2 regions of the Bradyrhizobium sp. th-b2 genome follow, and region 2 is predicted to be linked to the other one. Evidence: predicted binding sites of a transcription regulator. Region 2 holds the regulator's gene; the other holds the start of a gene.
The links. The regulator HrcA, encoded in region 2, represses chaperone genes, less so after heat shock. The targets are predictions, from matches to a motif close to GTTAGCACTCNCNNNNNGNGAGTGCTAAC.

Region 1: the regulator HrcA is predicted to act here: its motif matches at 3,483-3,511, upstream of groES (co-chaperone GroES).

The regions. Positions count from the first base shown of each region.
Region 1 covers NZ_AUGA01000020.1:64,300-71,963, forward strand. The annotation lists gene K359_RS0123690 (peptidoglycan-binding protein) at 1-391, opposite strand, end outside; gene K359_RS52775 (hypothetical protein) at 442-693, shown strand; gene K359_RS0123700 (NupC/NupG family nucleoside CNT transporter) at 693-1,949, shown strand; gene K359_RS0123705 (cupin domain-containing protein) at 2,195-2,770, opposite strand; gene K359_RS0123710 (usg protein) at 2,884-3,174, opposite strand; gene groES (co-chaperone GroES) at 3,555-3,869, shown strand; gene groL (chaperonin GroEL) at 3,928-5,568, shown strand; gene K359_RS0123725 (adenylate/guanylate cyclase domain-containing protein) at 5,650-7,664, opposite strand, start outside.
Region 2 covers NZ_AUGA01000016.1:132,691-140,354, forward strand. The annotation lists gene rph (ribonuclease PH) at 1-550, opposite strand, end outside; gene hrcA (heat-inducible transcriptional repressor HrcA) at 721-1,809, shown strand; gene grpE (nucleotide exchange factor GrpE) at 1,972-2,577, shown strand; gene pncA (bifunctional nicotinamidase/pyrazinamidase) at 2,587-3,297, opposite strand; gene K359_RS0120405 (hypothetical protein) at 3,394-4,329, opposite strand; gene dnaK (molecular chaperone DnaK) at 4,932-6,833, shown strand; gene dnaJ (molecular chaperone DnaJ) at 6,995-7,664, shown strand, end outside.

The DNA of each region.
Region 1 (7,664 bases), on a different contig from region 2:
GCGTCGGACCGGGATTCGGGCCTTTTCCGGCCATTGCCTTGTCGAGTGCAGCGACGGTCTGGATGCCGACGACACGGTCCGGAACTGTCTGGCCAGGGCCGAGGATCGGCTTGGGACGATGAGCGCTCTTGAAAGCGAACACCGCCTTCGCCGTCGACTCTCCGTAAACGCCGGCCGCATCGGAGATGGTGAAACCCAGCGACCGCAGCGCGGTCTGGATTCGCCCGACCGCGTCCTCCGTGCCGGGAAAATTCGGCGTCTTGTCCTTAAAGATATTAAACTGATGATTGACGGCGCAGTCGGCTAGACGCTTTTTGCCCGGACCTTCCTTTGTGAACAGTTCCGACGAGAGCGGCATGATGCTGTCCTCCGGCGTCGCGAGCGGATGCAAGGTCGCCGATCGTCGCCTGTAACACACCTCTGGCTTCCTGTCCTTGCGGTATGGTTGCGCACGGCGCCGCCATCGAGTTCGGCTGGCAGGGAAACGACGAAATGGAGCCCGCCGAAGGTGACGGTTGGGCCGAACTAAAGGATGACGGCTCACTCGAACGGGAGATCTGCCTCCTCAACGGCGACGACATCGCACTCATCGCACGTCGAGCAAAGACTTCTTCACCAGCCTGCCAAGCGCGCAACAGCATTGCGCTGCGCGAGGCCCCTGCCATAATCCCGCGCGGGTTCCTGGGGGCATGATGCTGCAGTTGCAATCGGCGTTCGGCGTGGTGGCGTTGCTGGCGGTCGCCTGGGCGTTGAGCGAGAATCGGAGCGTCGTGTCGCTGCGGCAGGCAGCGATCGGGCTCGTCGTCACGGTCGCAACCGCGCTGGTGCTGATCAAGGTGCCGCTGGTGACGCAGGCCTTCGGCGCGATCAACGATGCCGTCGGCATCATCGCGGCGGCGACGCGCGCCGGCACCGCCTTCGTGTTCGGCTATGTCGGCGGCGGCCCGGCGCCGTTCGATCCCAAGGCACCGGGTTCGGATTTCATCCTCGCGTTCCAGGCGCTGCCGATCGTGCTCGTCATGAGCGTGTTGACGACGCTGCTGTTCTATTGGCGCGTGCTGCCGCCGGTGGTGCGCGGCATGGCCTGGCTGCTCGAGCGTACGCTCGGCGTCGGCGGCGCGGTCGGGCTCTCGACCGCCGCCAATATCTTCCTCGGCATGGTGGAAGCGCCGCTCTTCATCCGCCCCTATCTGGCGCAGCTCAGCCGCAGCGAATTGTTTCTGGTGATGACCGGCGGCATGGCCGGGATCGCCGGCACGGTGCTGGTGCTGTATGCGACGCTGCTCGCACCGCTGATCCCTGACGCCGCCGCGCATTTCGTCATCGCTTCGGTGCTGGGCGCGCCGGCCGCAATTTTAGTCAGCCTGATCATGGTGCCGGAAACGTCTGACAGACACACCGGCGGATCGCTCGATGATCCCGATGTTCAGGTGTCGTCGACGATGGACGCCATCGTGAAGGGCACCGCCGCCGGCCTCGAGCTCCTGATGAACATCATCGCGATGCTGCTGGTGCTGGTCGCGCTGGTCTATCTCGCGAACGCGATCATCGGCCTGCTGCCCGAGATCGGCGGCGCGAAGATTTCGCTGCAACGCTTGCTCGGTTACGTCATGGCGCCGGTGTGCTGGCTGATGGGCCTGCCGTGGCCGCAGGCGATCACGGCAGGAAGCCTGATGGGCACCAAGACCGTGCTGAACGAACTGATCGCCTATGTCGACCTGTCGAAGCTCGGTCCCGACGCGCTCGACCCGCGCTCGCGGCTGATCATGCTCTACGCGATGTGCGGTTTTGCGAACTTCGCGAGCCTCGGCATCATGATCGGCGGCCTCGGCATCATGGCACCCGAGCGGCGCGACGAGATCAATGCGCTCGGGCTGAAGTCGATCGTATCGGGCACGCTGACGACATGCCTGATGGGGGCGATCGTCGGGATGATGACACAGCCGTAGTCCGGATGGAGCGAAGCGAAATCCGGGGCCATGCTGATCGTGTGCGCGATTTCCGGATTTCGCTTCGCTCCATCCGGGCTACGAAACCGATGGCCGCCACTTACAAAATCGTCATGCCCGGGCACAGCCGTCCGAAGGACGGCGTCGCTTCCGCTCGCCTATGACCCGGGCATCCATCAACCTGGAAAGAGTCTTGCGAAGCAGGATGGATGGCCGGGTCAAGCCCGGCCATGACAGTGCGAGGCTTACGCCTTCAACTCCACCGTCTTGAACTCGGCCGGCAGGATCACCTCCAGCAGTTCGACGTCGTCGGAGTAGTCCAAAATCATGTGCCGGATGCGCGGCGGCTGGGTCCAGGCGCTACCCTGCTGCATCAGCGTCTCGCCCTCGCCTTCCATGTAGGTCTTCACCCAGCCCTTCAGCACATAGACCATCTGGAAGTCGACGTCGTGGAAGTGCAGCTTCGACACTTCATCGGGATTGCACGGCCCCTGCAGCCGGATGACGTGCGCCTGAGCGAGGCCATGCGAGGCCGCGGCGATGCCGAGGTCGCGGTATTTGGCGTAGGTGCGCAGCCCGTCGGCCTTGAAATCCTCTTCGCGGTGATGGCTGATGGCGACGCGCTGCTTCGGCCGTGCCTTGCTCGCCGCCTTTGTTGCAGTCTTTGTCGCGGTCTTGGGCGCGTTCTTCTTCGCCGCCGGCACGCGGCCCTTGGACTTGATGGTCTTGCGCGCGGACGACTTGGCGCCGGCTCCTAGCCCCGTCCATTTCTTCTTTACCGCGGTCTTGGCTGCGGATCGTGATGCCGTCTTCTTGGCCATTGTTCGCCTCCCGTCTTTTTTCTGACGGTGAGAGGCTAACACAAGTCGCGCAGCGCTGGTGAGCAAAGGCGCAAGCTGCGCCCTGCCCGCAAGGTCCAAGTCCAAGGCCTATGTCAATGCAGCCGGAACACGCCGTCGACGGCGCGCAGTTCAGCCGGCTTGACCAGCTTGGAATGCGCCACCGTCACCGAAAACAGCGGGCCCTCGAGCTTCTCCTGCCAGAAGGCGAGGAAATCCTGCAGCACCGGAAATTTCGGAAACAGATCGTAGTTCTGCCAGACATAGGTTTGCAGCAACGAGCGATGATCCGGCATCCGATAGAGGATTTGCGCCGTCGTCAGCCCGTACCCCAGCAACTGCTTCCGGAAATCGTCGGAAGCAACCCCACCAACTCGCGAGACCATGCCAACCTCCTGTGACGGAGCGCATTCACCTGGCGGCCGGACCCAGCCGGACCACCGGCAATGGATGCGCTCACATGAGAGAAATGTGACGCACGCGACTAACCAATCTCAAGCCCAAATGTTTAATAGGTTGTTGAAATTTCTTGCGTTGGCAGCAGCTTACCGCATCTGCTAATAGCCTCGGCGACCCCGCGGGCCGGCATTAAGGATGCCGAAATGATCGTGGCAGCCGTCATTCGCGAGTGCCAATTTTTCTGCTAGAGGCACTTGCCCGCCGCCCAGGCTTGGCCTATCTCCTGCGCAGCTGGCTTGGCACTCGCCGGGCTGGACTGCCAACACTCCAAAAATCTACAGCATCCACAAAAGTTTAGGAGGACTGCATGAAATTCCGTCCGCTTCACGACCGCGTCGTGGTCAAGCGTATCGACGCCGAAGAGAAGACTGCTGGCGGCATCATCATTCCGGACAGTGCCAAGGAAAAGCCCTCCCAGGGCGAAATCATCGCCGTTGGCCCGGGTGGCCGCGACGAGGCTGGCAAGCTGATCCCGATCGACATCAAGGTCGGCGACCGCGTCCTGTTCGGCAAGTGGTCCGGCACCGAGGTCAAGATCGACGGTGAAGACCTGCTGATCATGAAGGAAAGCGACATCATGGGCGTCCTCGACGTCCCCGCTTCCAAGAAGAAGGCGGCCTAAGCGCCTCCTCTCTCCCCAAGATTCCTCCAGGGTAAAACCATTCCAAGGAAAAATTCAGATGGCAGCTAAAGAAGTCAAATTCGGCGTCGATGCGCGTGACAAGATGCTGCGCGGCGTCGACATCCTCGCCAACGCCGTCAAGGTGACGCTCGGCCCCAAGGGCCGCAACGTCGTGCTCGAGAAGTCGTTCGGCGCTCCCCGCATCACCAAGGACGGCGTCACCGTCGCCAAGGAGATCGAGCTCGAGGACAAGTTCGAGAACATGGGCGCCCAGATGGTGCGCGAAGTCGCCTCCAAGTCCGCTGACGCGGCCGGCGACGGCACCACCACCGCAACCGTGCTCGCGGCTGCGATCGTTCGTGAAGGCGCCAAGTCGGTTGCCGCCGGCATGAACCCGATGGACCTGAAGCGCGGCATCGACCTGGCTGTGGAAGCCGTTGTCGCCGACCTCGTCAAGAACTCCAAGAAGGTCACCTCCAACGAGGAGATCGCTCAGGTCGGCACCATCTCGGCCAACGGCGATGCCGAGATCGGCAAGTTCCTCTCCGACGCCATGAAGAAGGTCGGCAACGAGGGCGTGATCACGGTCGAGGAAGCCAAGTCGCTCGAGACCGAGCTCGACGTCGTCGAGGGCATGCAGTTCGACCGCGGCTACATCTCGCCCTACTTCGTCACCAACGCAGACAAGATGCGCGTTGAGATGGACGATGCCTACATCCTCATCAACGAGAAGAAGCTCTCCTCGCTGAACGAGCTGCTGCCGCTGCTCGAGGCCGTGGTGCAGACCGGCAAGCCGCTGATCATCGTCGCTGAAGACGTCGAAGGCGAAGCGCTCGCCACGCTCGTCGTCAACCGCCTGCGCGGCGGCCTGAAGGTCGCGGCCGTCAAGGCTCCGGGCTTCGGCGATCGCCGCAAGGCCATGCTGCAGGACATCGCGATCCTGACCGGCGGCCAGGCCATCTCGGAAGACCTCGGCATCAAGCTCGAGAACGTCACGCTCGCCATGCTCGGTCGCGCCAAGAAGGTGATGATCGACAAGGAGAACACCACGATCGTCAACGGCGCCGGCAAGAAGGCCGACATCGACGCCCGCGTTGCCCAGATCAAGGCGCAGATCGAGGAGACCACCTCGGACTACGACCGTGAGAAGCTGCAGGAGCGTCTCGCCAAGCTCGCAGGCGGCGTCGCGGTGATCCGCGTCGGCGGCGCGACCGAGGTCGAGGTGAAGGAGCGCAAGGATCGCGTTGATGACGCGATGCATGCGACCCGCGCGGCTGTCGAGGAAGGCATCGTCCCGGGCGGCGGCGTCGCCCTGCTCCGTGCTTCCGAGCAGCTCAAGGGCCTGCGCACCAAGAACGACGACCAGAAGACCGGCGTCGAGATCGTGCGCAAGGCGCTGTCGGCTCCGGCTCGCCAGATCGCGATCAACGCGGGTGAAGACGGTTCGGTCATCGTCGGCAAGATCCTGGAGAACAAGGCCTACAATTACGGCTTCGACTCCCAGACCGGCGACTATGCCGACCTGGTCAAGAAGGGCATCATCGACCCGACCAAGGTCGTCCGTACCGCGATCCAGAACGCTGCCTCGGTTGCGGCGCTGCTGATCACCACGGAAGCAATGGTTGCCGAGCTGCCGAAGAAGAACGCCGGCGGCCCCGCGATGCCTCCGGGCGGCGGCATGGGCGGCATGGACTTCTAAGTCCAGCCTCTCAGGGCACTGCAAGACATGCGAAACCCCGGCAGCGATGCCGGGGTTTTGTTTTATCTCCACCGACGTCCGTCAGGATGCACGAGGACGACGGACCAGCCAATCCGTCTGGTTGAGCACTTCGTCGGCATCCTTGATCTCGGCGAGATCCTGCCCCGCATCGAAGCGGGCGCGCACCGGCGCAAGCACCTCCGGCCCCGCATCCACCCGGCCATTGCCGGCGTACAGGCGTGCAAGTCCCAGCGCGCTGCGCAGCTCGAAGGTCTTGGTCTGCTGCCTTCGGGCAATCTGGAGGGCGCGGTGGTAGGCATCCTCGGCGCCGGAAATGTCAGGGGTTTCGCGACGCGACAGCAGCTCACCCTGCACGCGGTATAGCTCGGCATCCAGCCAGTGCTGCCCGGACTGCTCCGTCGCGTCGATCAGCTCATTGATGATGTCGAGCCCCGCCTTGACATGCCCGGCCTCTGCACTCGCCACCGCAATTTGCAATCCCCAGAACGGCTCACAGAGGTAGCAGTCGTTCTCGTGAAGCAACGTCCAGCCACGCTGCATCTCCGCGAGACCTGCCGCCCGGTCGCCGGCGCGCCACTTGGCCAGACCATTGAGGTAGGTGCCGGCGGCAACATACAGCGGCATCGTGTGGTCTTGCGCCAGGCCCAGGGCAAGGATCGTCTCGGTCTGCCGCAACCTGCTGCCGCACAGCCCGTCGAAAACGGCCTTGTGAACCAGAGCATTGGCACGCGCGAGCGCGCGTTGCTCCCCGGCGACGCTCACCGCTGCGCCCGCGAGCTCTCGGGCTCGATCGATCTCGCCAAGCGGCCAAAGCACCAAGGCCAGAAATCTCATGATGACGAACGGCAGGTCGAGCGTCGATGCCTTGAAGGTTGCCGGATCCGGCTCGGTCGTATAGGCCGCGAACGCCTGCTCGAGATGGATGCGCGCGGTGAGGTAATCGCCCGCGAACCAGGCGGTCACCCCGCTGCTCCAGCGTGCGACGATCGTCGCCACCGGCGATTCCGGATGCCGTTCCGCCGCGCCCATGATCGCCTCCTCCAACTCCCGCATCGGCGCGAGCTCGCCGTGGGTCAAGCAGGCGTTGAAAAGGCCCGACTGGATCGGCGCCAGTTCGATTGGATCGTCGATATCAGAGGCGAAATGCCGGGCTCGTGTCCAGGCGGCCACCGTCTCGGGGGCGCTGTGCCCAAGACTGCCTCGCAGCGCGCGGCCGTACGCGATTTGCAGATGGAGCCGGCCGATCATCCGACCCGGCTCGTCGGGCAGTTCATCGGCGATTGCGACCGCCTTGCCGAGATGTGCAATCGCCTCGCAATAGGCCGAGCGCTTCAGCGCCTGCTGACCGGCCTTGCGCCACCACGCCAGCGCGGTGTCGCCGAGCCCTGCCTCGGTGAAATGGTACGCAACGACTTCCGGCTCGATCTCGGCGATCTCGGCAAACTTGTCGCGCAGCACGTCGCCAATGTGCTTGTGGAGCAATTGCCGCCGGCTCTTGAGCAAGCTCTCGTAAGCCGCTTCCTGAACCAACGCATGCTTGAAGCTGTAGCTTGCATCCGGCGGCGTGCCCCGGCGCAACAGCAACTCGGCCTCTTCGAGCTGGGCAAGCGCCGCGCCAAGGGTCAGATCATCGCGCCCGGCCACGCTGCGCAGCAGCGCATATGAGAACTCGCGGCCGATCGCTGCACCGATCTGCGCCACCTCCTTGACCGGCGCCAGCCGGTCGAGCCGGGCCATCAGCGAGTCCTGCAGCGTCGCCGGGATCGCAAGCGGCGGCAGTGGATAGCGCCCGGCATTCTCGACGAGCAGCCCCGACTCCATGATCATCTTGGTCAGTTCCTCGACGAACAGCGGGACGCCATCCGTCCGCTCGATGATCTGCGTCATCATTTCGCCGGGTAGCAACCGACCGACGGTCACCTGCTCGATCAGCGCGCGCGTGTCCTGCCGGTCGAGGCGATCGAGCCGCAGCAGGCTGACATTTGCGAGCCCAGCCCACGGCGGCTCGAACTCGGGCCTGAACGTCATGAGCATGAGGATCGGCAGCCCCCTGATCCGGTCGACCGCGAGGTCGA
Region 2 (7,664 bases):
CGGCCTCGGAGTCCTCGGCATAGTCGAGATCGAGCACCGGCGTGCCCTGGTAGATGCCGCAGGAGATCGCCGCCACATTATCGCGCAACACGTTGGTCTTCAGCATGTTGCGGGTCTTCATCCAGTTGATGCAGTCGGCCAGTGCCACCCAGGCACCGGTGATCGAAGCGGTGCGGGTGCCGCCATCGGCCTGGATGACGTCGCAATCGACCGTGATCTGGCGCTCGCCGAGCGCCTCCAGATCGACGGCCGCGCGCAGCGAGCGGCCGATCAGCCGCTGGATCTCGACCGTGCGGCCGCCCTGCTTGCCGGCGGAGGCCTCGCGGCGGGTGCGTTCCAGGGTGGCGCGCGGCAGCATGCCGTATTCGGCGGTCACCCAGCCGCGGCCCTGACCCTTCAGCCAGGGCGGCAGCCGCTCTTCCAGCGTGGCGGTCACCAGCACATGGGTGTCGCCGAATTTCACCATGCAGGAACCCTCGGCATATTTTACGACGCCGCGTTCCAGCGACACGGGACGCAGTTCATCGGGCGCACGGCGGCTTGGCCGCATGAAATCCTCCAAAAATCCGAGATATATGGCTGGGCGTGCTTGTAGGAGGGGGAACGGGCAGCGGCAAGGGTTTTCGGCCCCGGGTTGGCCCGGTACCGGGGGGCTGAATGCATGCTTGTCACCGGCCTCCCGGAGCGACAGATTAGGCAGTAATTGTGAGGGACTGGAGTGTGACTCATCACGATCCGATTGGCCTGATCGCACCGCATGCGGGGCTCGCCCAGCTCAACGAGCGATCGCGCGATATTTTTCGTCAAATCGTCGAGAGCTACCTTGCGACCGGTGAGCCGGTCGGCTCGCGCAACATTTCGCGTCTGATCGCATTACCGTTGTCGCCGGCCTCGGTCCGCAACGTGATGTCGGACCTCGAGCAGCTCGGCCTGATCTATGCGCCGCACACCTCGGCGGGCCGGCTGCCGACCGAACTCGGCCTGCGTTTCTTCGTCGACGCCCTGATGCAGGTCGGCGACCTCACCGAGGCCGAGCGTCAGTCGATCCAGACCCAGCTGGCTGCCGTCGGCCGTGCGCAATCCGTCGAGGCGGCGCTTGGCGAAGCGCTGACGCAGCTGTCGGGGCTGACTCGCGCCGCGGCGGTGGTGCTGACGCAAAAGTCGAATGCACGGCTGAAGCACATCGAATTCGTGCGGCTGGAGCCGGAGAAGGCGCTGGTCGTGCTGGTCGGCGAAGACGGCCAGGTCGAGAACCGGGTGCTGGCGCTGCCGCCGGGCGTTCCATCTTCGGCGCTGACCGAAGCGACCAATTTCCTCAATGCACGGATCCGCGGCCGGACGCTGGCCGAAGCGCGGCTCGAGCTCGAGACGGCGTTGACGCAAAACCGCGCCGAGCTCGATCAGCTCACACAAAAGGTGGTCGCGGCCGGCATCGCAAGCTGGTCCGGCGGCGCGAACGAGGATCGCCAGCTGATCGTGCGCGGCCACGCCAATCTGCTCGAGGATCTGCACGCGCTCGACGATCTCGAGCGCATCAAGTCGCTGTTCGACGATCTCGAGACCAAGCGCGGCGTGATCGATCTGCTCGGCCGCGCCGAACGCGGCGAGGGCGTGCGGATTTTCATCGGTTCGGAGAACAAGCTGTTCTCACTGTCGGGTTCCTCGACCATCATCGCGCCATACGGCGACGCCCAGGGTCGGATCGTCGGCGTGCTCGGCGTGATCGGACCGACGCGGCTGAACTATGCTCGGGTGATCCCGACCGTCGACTATGCCGCGCGCATCGTCAGCAAGATGCTGGGCGGCTGATCGGAGCGAAATTCGGTTTTATTTGACGGGTTTCTTGACGCGAAGTGGAGGTGCGCTGGCCCTAACCGGTATGTTGCGCTTGATTTTCGCCGCTCAAAGCACGATATCCCGGGCAGCAATCCCCAAGATTTGAACCGACGCGAGTTTTCGAGAAGGCAAGCCATGACCGATCCGAACCGGGCCAATGACAACACCGAGAATTCGGCGCCGACGGGTGAGCCCGTGGTCTCGAAGCCCTACATCATGCCTGACGATCCCGAGGTGGGATCGGTCGAGGCGCTGACCAAGGAACTCGCCGAGGCGCGCGACCGGACGCTACGCACGCTGGCCGAGATGGAGAACCTCCGTCAGCGCACCCGCCGCGAGGTTGCCGACGCCAAGACCTATGGCATCACCGGCTTCGCCCGTGACGTGCTCGACATCGCCGACAATCTGCAGCGCGCGCTCGACGCAGTGCCGGCCGAGACCAAGGAAGCGGCCGATCCCGGCCTGAAGGCGCTGCTCGAAGGCGTCGAGCTGACCGAGCGCTCGCTGCTCAACACGCTGGAAAAGAACGGCGTCAAGAAGTTCGACCCGATCGGCGAGAAGTTCGATCCGAACTTCCAGCAGGCGATGTTCGAAGTGCCGGACACGTCGGTGCCGTCGGGCACCGTGGTGCAGGTCGTGCAGGCCGGCTACATGATCGGCGAGCGCATCCTGCGTCCGGCACTGGTCGGTGTCTCCAAGGGCGGCGCCAAGGCCGCCCCAGGCGCCGACATCACCGCCTGATCCAATGTCTCACGCGATATCCGACGACTGGATCCGCTTGACGCCGGCCTTGTCCATATCGGCCCAGGCCTTGGCCAACGATCCCTGGGTGTCGATGCCGCGGCAGGCATCCTCCACCACATAAGTTTCGAAGTCGGCCTTGCGCGCATCGAGCGCGGTCCAGGCCACGCAGAAATCGGTGGCGAGCCCGGCGACGAACACGCGATTGATCTTGCGCGCCGTCAGGTAGGCGCCAAGCCCGGTGGTGGTCTTGCCGTCGGCCTCGGTGAAGGCGGAGTAGCTGTCGACGTCCTTGTGAAATCCCTTGCGGATGATCAGCCCGGCCTGCGGGATCGCGAGTTCCTTCGACAGCGAGGCGCCGTCGGTGCCCTGCACGCAGTGATCGGGCCACAGCACCTGCTTGCCATAAGCGAGGTCGATGGTCTCGAACGGCTTCTTGCCGGAGTGGGTTGAGGCAAAGGAGACGTGTCCGGGCGTGTGCCAGTCCTGCGTCATCACCACATTGGCAAAGCTCTTGGCGATCTTGTTGATCACCGGCACCACCTGCTCGCCGTCCTTCACCGCGAGGCTGCCGCCGGGCAGAAAGCAGTTCTGCACGTCGATCACGAGCAGCGCGGAGCCGTCGTCGGGCTTGATCGCGGCGGCCCAGAGATTCCTGGGAACCAGCGTCGCGAGCGCCATCGTGCCAAAGCCTGCAACAATCCGTCGTCGATCCAACATCGCGCCCTCCTCGCTTTGTGTGATATCGCGCGAGGAGGCTAGTTCCGTTCGTGGAGCTGCGAAAGTCCGATTTTTCGGAGGGCTCTACGAAAGAGATCAGCCGCGCGGCTGGATGCCGTCGCGCACCGCGCGGAAGCGCGGGAAGGCCTTCTCCCAATCGGTACGCGGCGAGCTGCCGATGATGCGCATCGAGGTTTGCGCGCCGAACCGCAGCCACTGCACGATGGTCACCGGGGTGTTGTCCTTGCCGCTGACGGCGTCGATCCGGGTCTCGAAGCCGGCCTGGCCGTCGATCCGGATCGGCTCGGACATGGTGATCCGCCCGTCGCGCACGCCGGGGATGGTGGTCGCGATCTGCTGGGCGAAGCGGCCGCGATCATCGGGTGTGGCCGGGGCCGAGCCGATGATGCCAAGCAGCAAGAAGGGCTTGGTCTCGAGGGCCTTCTCGTCGCCGTCGGCCATCAGCAGTGCCGCGCCCGGCGCCAGCATGCGGATATTCTTGAAACCACTGAGCTCGGTGACCTTGAACGGCATCATGCCGAGCTGCTCGTCGACCGGCACCTCGTTGCGGATCTGGGCGGTGGCGAACATCTGCCGCACGGCGTCGTCGGTGTAGATCTTGCTCGCGTTCTCCGGCACCTGCACCGCGACATAGCCGGAGAAGGTCGGCCCCGGCAGGATCATGGAATAGCGCCGCACATTGCTGGCGCCGTCGCGCGCACTCTCCACGGTGTAGTAGGCGAGGCCGGCCGGCGTATCGAGGCTCTCGGGCTTGATATTCCCGGTGCCGGCGGGATTGGCCTTGAACGCGTTCACGACCTCGGCGTAGGCGTCCGCGGGCAGGTCGGCGATCAGGACCTTCACGCCCTGGTCCTCGGTCTCGAAGCCGATGAACGACTTGGCCCGGTTGAGGCCCACCAGCGGCTTCATTCCGACATGCGCGCCCGGCGGAAACACCACGTCGGCGGCGAAGCCACGACAGGTGGCAGCAATCAGCAAGGCAACCGCAACGAGAACTCGAAAAGGCGTCATGGGGGGATCTACCGGTTTTGCTTGGTGGCCGCGCAACGGGCCCGGTGCAGGGCTGGGTGGCCTCTTTCAGTCGGACCGCTTTTAGCGGTTTTGATGACCCTGCAACAGGCCACCAAATCTCCGCTCAGGGCCCGCGGGCTCGATTCCATGGGCTTTTCGCCCTGATTGGCTGGCACTTTTCAGCTTCCCGACGTTTCCGCGAGCCCACCGCCTGCGGCGGGCCAGCGGCCAAACAGCGCGCCTCGGCCGTGCGCCGGTCTCGCATACGACGTTTGTGAGTGTTCACTCAACAGCGGTGACGTCGCGCGGCGGACGTTGGCGACCTAAATCATTGCCGATTTGTTAACTTGGCTTGGGCGTAGCTTGGGCCTGTCTCGGGGCTTGCTTCGGGCCTGAACCGGCGCCGCAGTCGGGCTGACACAATCTTTCAAACGTCAGTCTTTTCAGGCCTCAACGTTGCGTCCAGTCCTTGCGGGCAGGACCCTCTCTCCTATATCAGGCTCACCGTCGCAATATCGCGAGTATGTGAACGTCTGGGGGTTCGGTACGGAGCGCCGTCAGGGCCCAACCAACCTGCCGCAACAAATGAGGATATCAAAACCATGGGTAAGGTCATTGGGATCGACCTCGGCACGACGAATTCGTGCGTTGCCGTTATGGATGGCAAAAACGCCAAGGTGATCGAGAACGCGGAAGGCATGCGGACGACGCCGTCAATCGTTGCTTTCACTGACGATGGCGAGCGCCTCGTCGGCCAGCCGGCGAAGCGCCAGGCGGTGACTAATCCCGAGCGTACGTTCTTTGCGGTGAAGCGCCTCATCGGCCGCCGCTATGACGACCCGATGGTCGAGAAGGACAAGAAGCTCGTTCCCTACAAGATCGTCAAGGCATCGAACGGCGACGCTTGGGTCGAAGCCGATGGCAAGACCTATTCGCCCTCGCAGGTCTCGGCCTTCATCCTGCAGAAGATGAAGGAGACCGCTGAGGCGCATCTCGGCCAGAAGGTCGAGCAGGCCGTTATCACGGTGCCCGCTTATTTCAACGACGCGCAGCGTCAGGCCACCAAGGACGCCGGCAAGATCGCCGGCCTTGAAGTGCTGCGCATCATCAACGAGCCGACCGCTGCCGCGCTCGCCTACGGTCTCGACAAGTCGAAGACCGGCACGATCGCCGTGTACGATCTCGGCGGCGGCACCTTCGACGTCTCGATCCTCGAGATCGGCGACGGCGTGTTCGAGGTGAAGTCGACCAACGGCGACACCTTCCTCGGCGGTGAAGATTTCGACATGCGCCTTGTTGGTTATCTGGCCGACGAGTTCCAGAAGGAGCAGGGCATCAACCTGCGCAACGACAAGCTCGCTTTGCAGCGCCTGAAGGAGGCCGCTGAAAAGGCCAAGATCGAGCTGTCGTCGACCACGCAGACCGAAATCAACCTGCCGTTCATCACGGCTGACCAGACCGGTCCGAAGCATCTGACGATGAAGCTGACCCGCGCCAAGTTCGAGGCGCTGGTGGCCGACCTGGTCGAGAAGACCATCGAGCCGTGCCGCAAGGCGCTGAAGGATGCCGGCCTGACCGCCGGCGAGATCGGCGAAGTGGTGCTGGTCGGCGGCATGACCCGCATGCCGAAGATCCAGGAAGTGGTGAAGCAGTTCTTCGGCAAGGAGCCGCACAAGGGCGTCAACCCCGACGAAGTCGTCGCGATCGGCGCTGCGATCCAGGCTGGCGTGCTGCAGGGCGACGTCAAGGACGTGCTGCTGCTCGACGTGACCCCGCTGTCGCTGGGCATCGAGACGCTGGGCGGCGTGTTCACCCGCATCATCGACCGCAACACCACGATCCCGACCAAGAAGAGCCAGGTGTTCTCGACGGCCGAAGACAATCAGGGCGCCGTCACCATCCGCGTCTTCCAGGGCGAGCGTGAAATGGCGGCCGACAACAAGATGCTCGGCCAGTTCGACCTGATGGGCATTCCGCCGGCTCCGCGCGGCATGCCGCAGATCGAGGTGACCTTCGACATCGACGCCAACGGCATCGTCAACGTCTCGGCCAAGGACAAGGCGACCGGCAAGGAACAGCAGATCCGGATCCAGGCATCCGGCGGTCTGTCCGAAGCCGACATCGACAAGATGGTCAAGGACGCCGAGGCCAATGCGGCCGAGGACAAGAAGCGCCGCGAGGCAGTCGACGCCAAGAACCATGCCGACGGCCTGGTTCATTCGACCGAGAAGGCTTTGGCCGAGCACGGCTCGAAGATCCCGGACACCGACCGCCGCGCAATCGAGGACGCCGTCAGCGACCTCAAGGAAGCGCTGAAGGGCGACGACGCCGAGGCAATCAAGGCCAAGACCAACACGCTGGCGCAGGCTTCGATGAAGCTCGGCGAGGCCATGTACAAGCAGCAGGCCGAGGCCGATGCGGCCAAGGACGCTGCCAAGGATGACGTCGTCGACGCGGAGTTCACCGAGGTCGACGACGACAAGAACAACAAGAAATCTGCTTAAGCGGGTTTGAGATGATGACCCTCGCACCAAAGAGCACGCGATGCGTCTCGGAGGAGTGGGGGTCATTTTTCTTTAAGGCGATCGCTGCATCTTCCAGACAGGCGCAATCCTTGCAGGCGCAATCCTTGGCGATGGCGATGAACTCCGGACGGAATTGAAGGATGTCGACCAAGCGCTGCTATTACGAGACCCTCGAGGTCGAGCGGAACGCGGACGAGACCAAGCTGAAAACGGCTTTCCGCAAGCTCGCGATGAAGTGGCATCCGGACAAGAATCCGGGCGACTCCAGCAGCGAGGTCCGGTTCAAGGAAATCAACGAAGCCTATGAGGTGTTGAAGGACGGCGACAAGCGCGCCGCCTATGACCGCTTCGGCCATGCCGCCTTCGAGCAGGGCATGGGCGGCGGCGGTCCCGGCTTCGGCGCCGGCTTCGCCTCGTCCTTCTCCGACATTTTCGAGGACCTGTTCGGCATGGCCGGGCAACGCCGCGGCGGCGGCGGCCGCGAGCGTGGCGCCGACCTGCGCTACAACATGGAGATCACGCTCGAGGACGCTTTCCAGGGCAAGACCGCGCAGATCGAGATCCCGGTCTCGGTCACCTGCGAATCCTGCTCGGGCACCGGCGCCAAGGCCGGCACCAAGCCGAAGACCTGCTCGCATTGTGGTGGCGCCGGCCGTATCCGGCAGGCCCAGGGCTTCTTCACGCTGGAGCGGACCTGCCCCGGCTGCCAGGGCCGCGGTCAGATGATCGAGGACGCCTGCACCTCCTGCGCCGGTTCCGGCCGGGTGACGCGCGACCGCGCGCTGTCGGTCAACATTCCCCCGGGAGTCG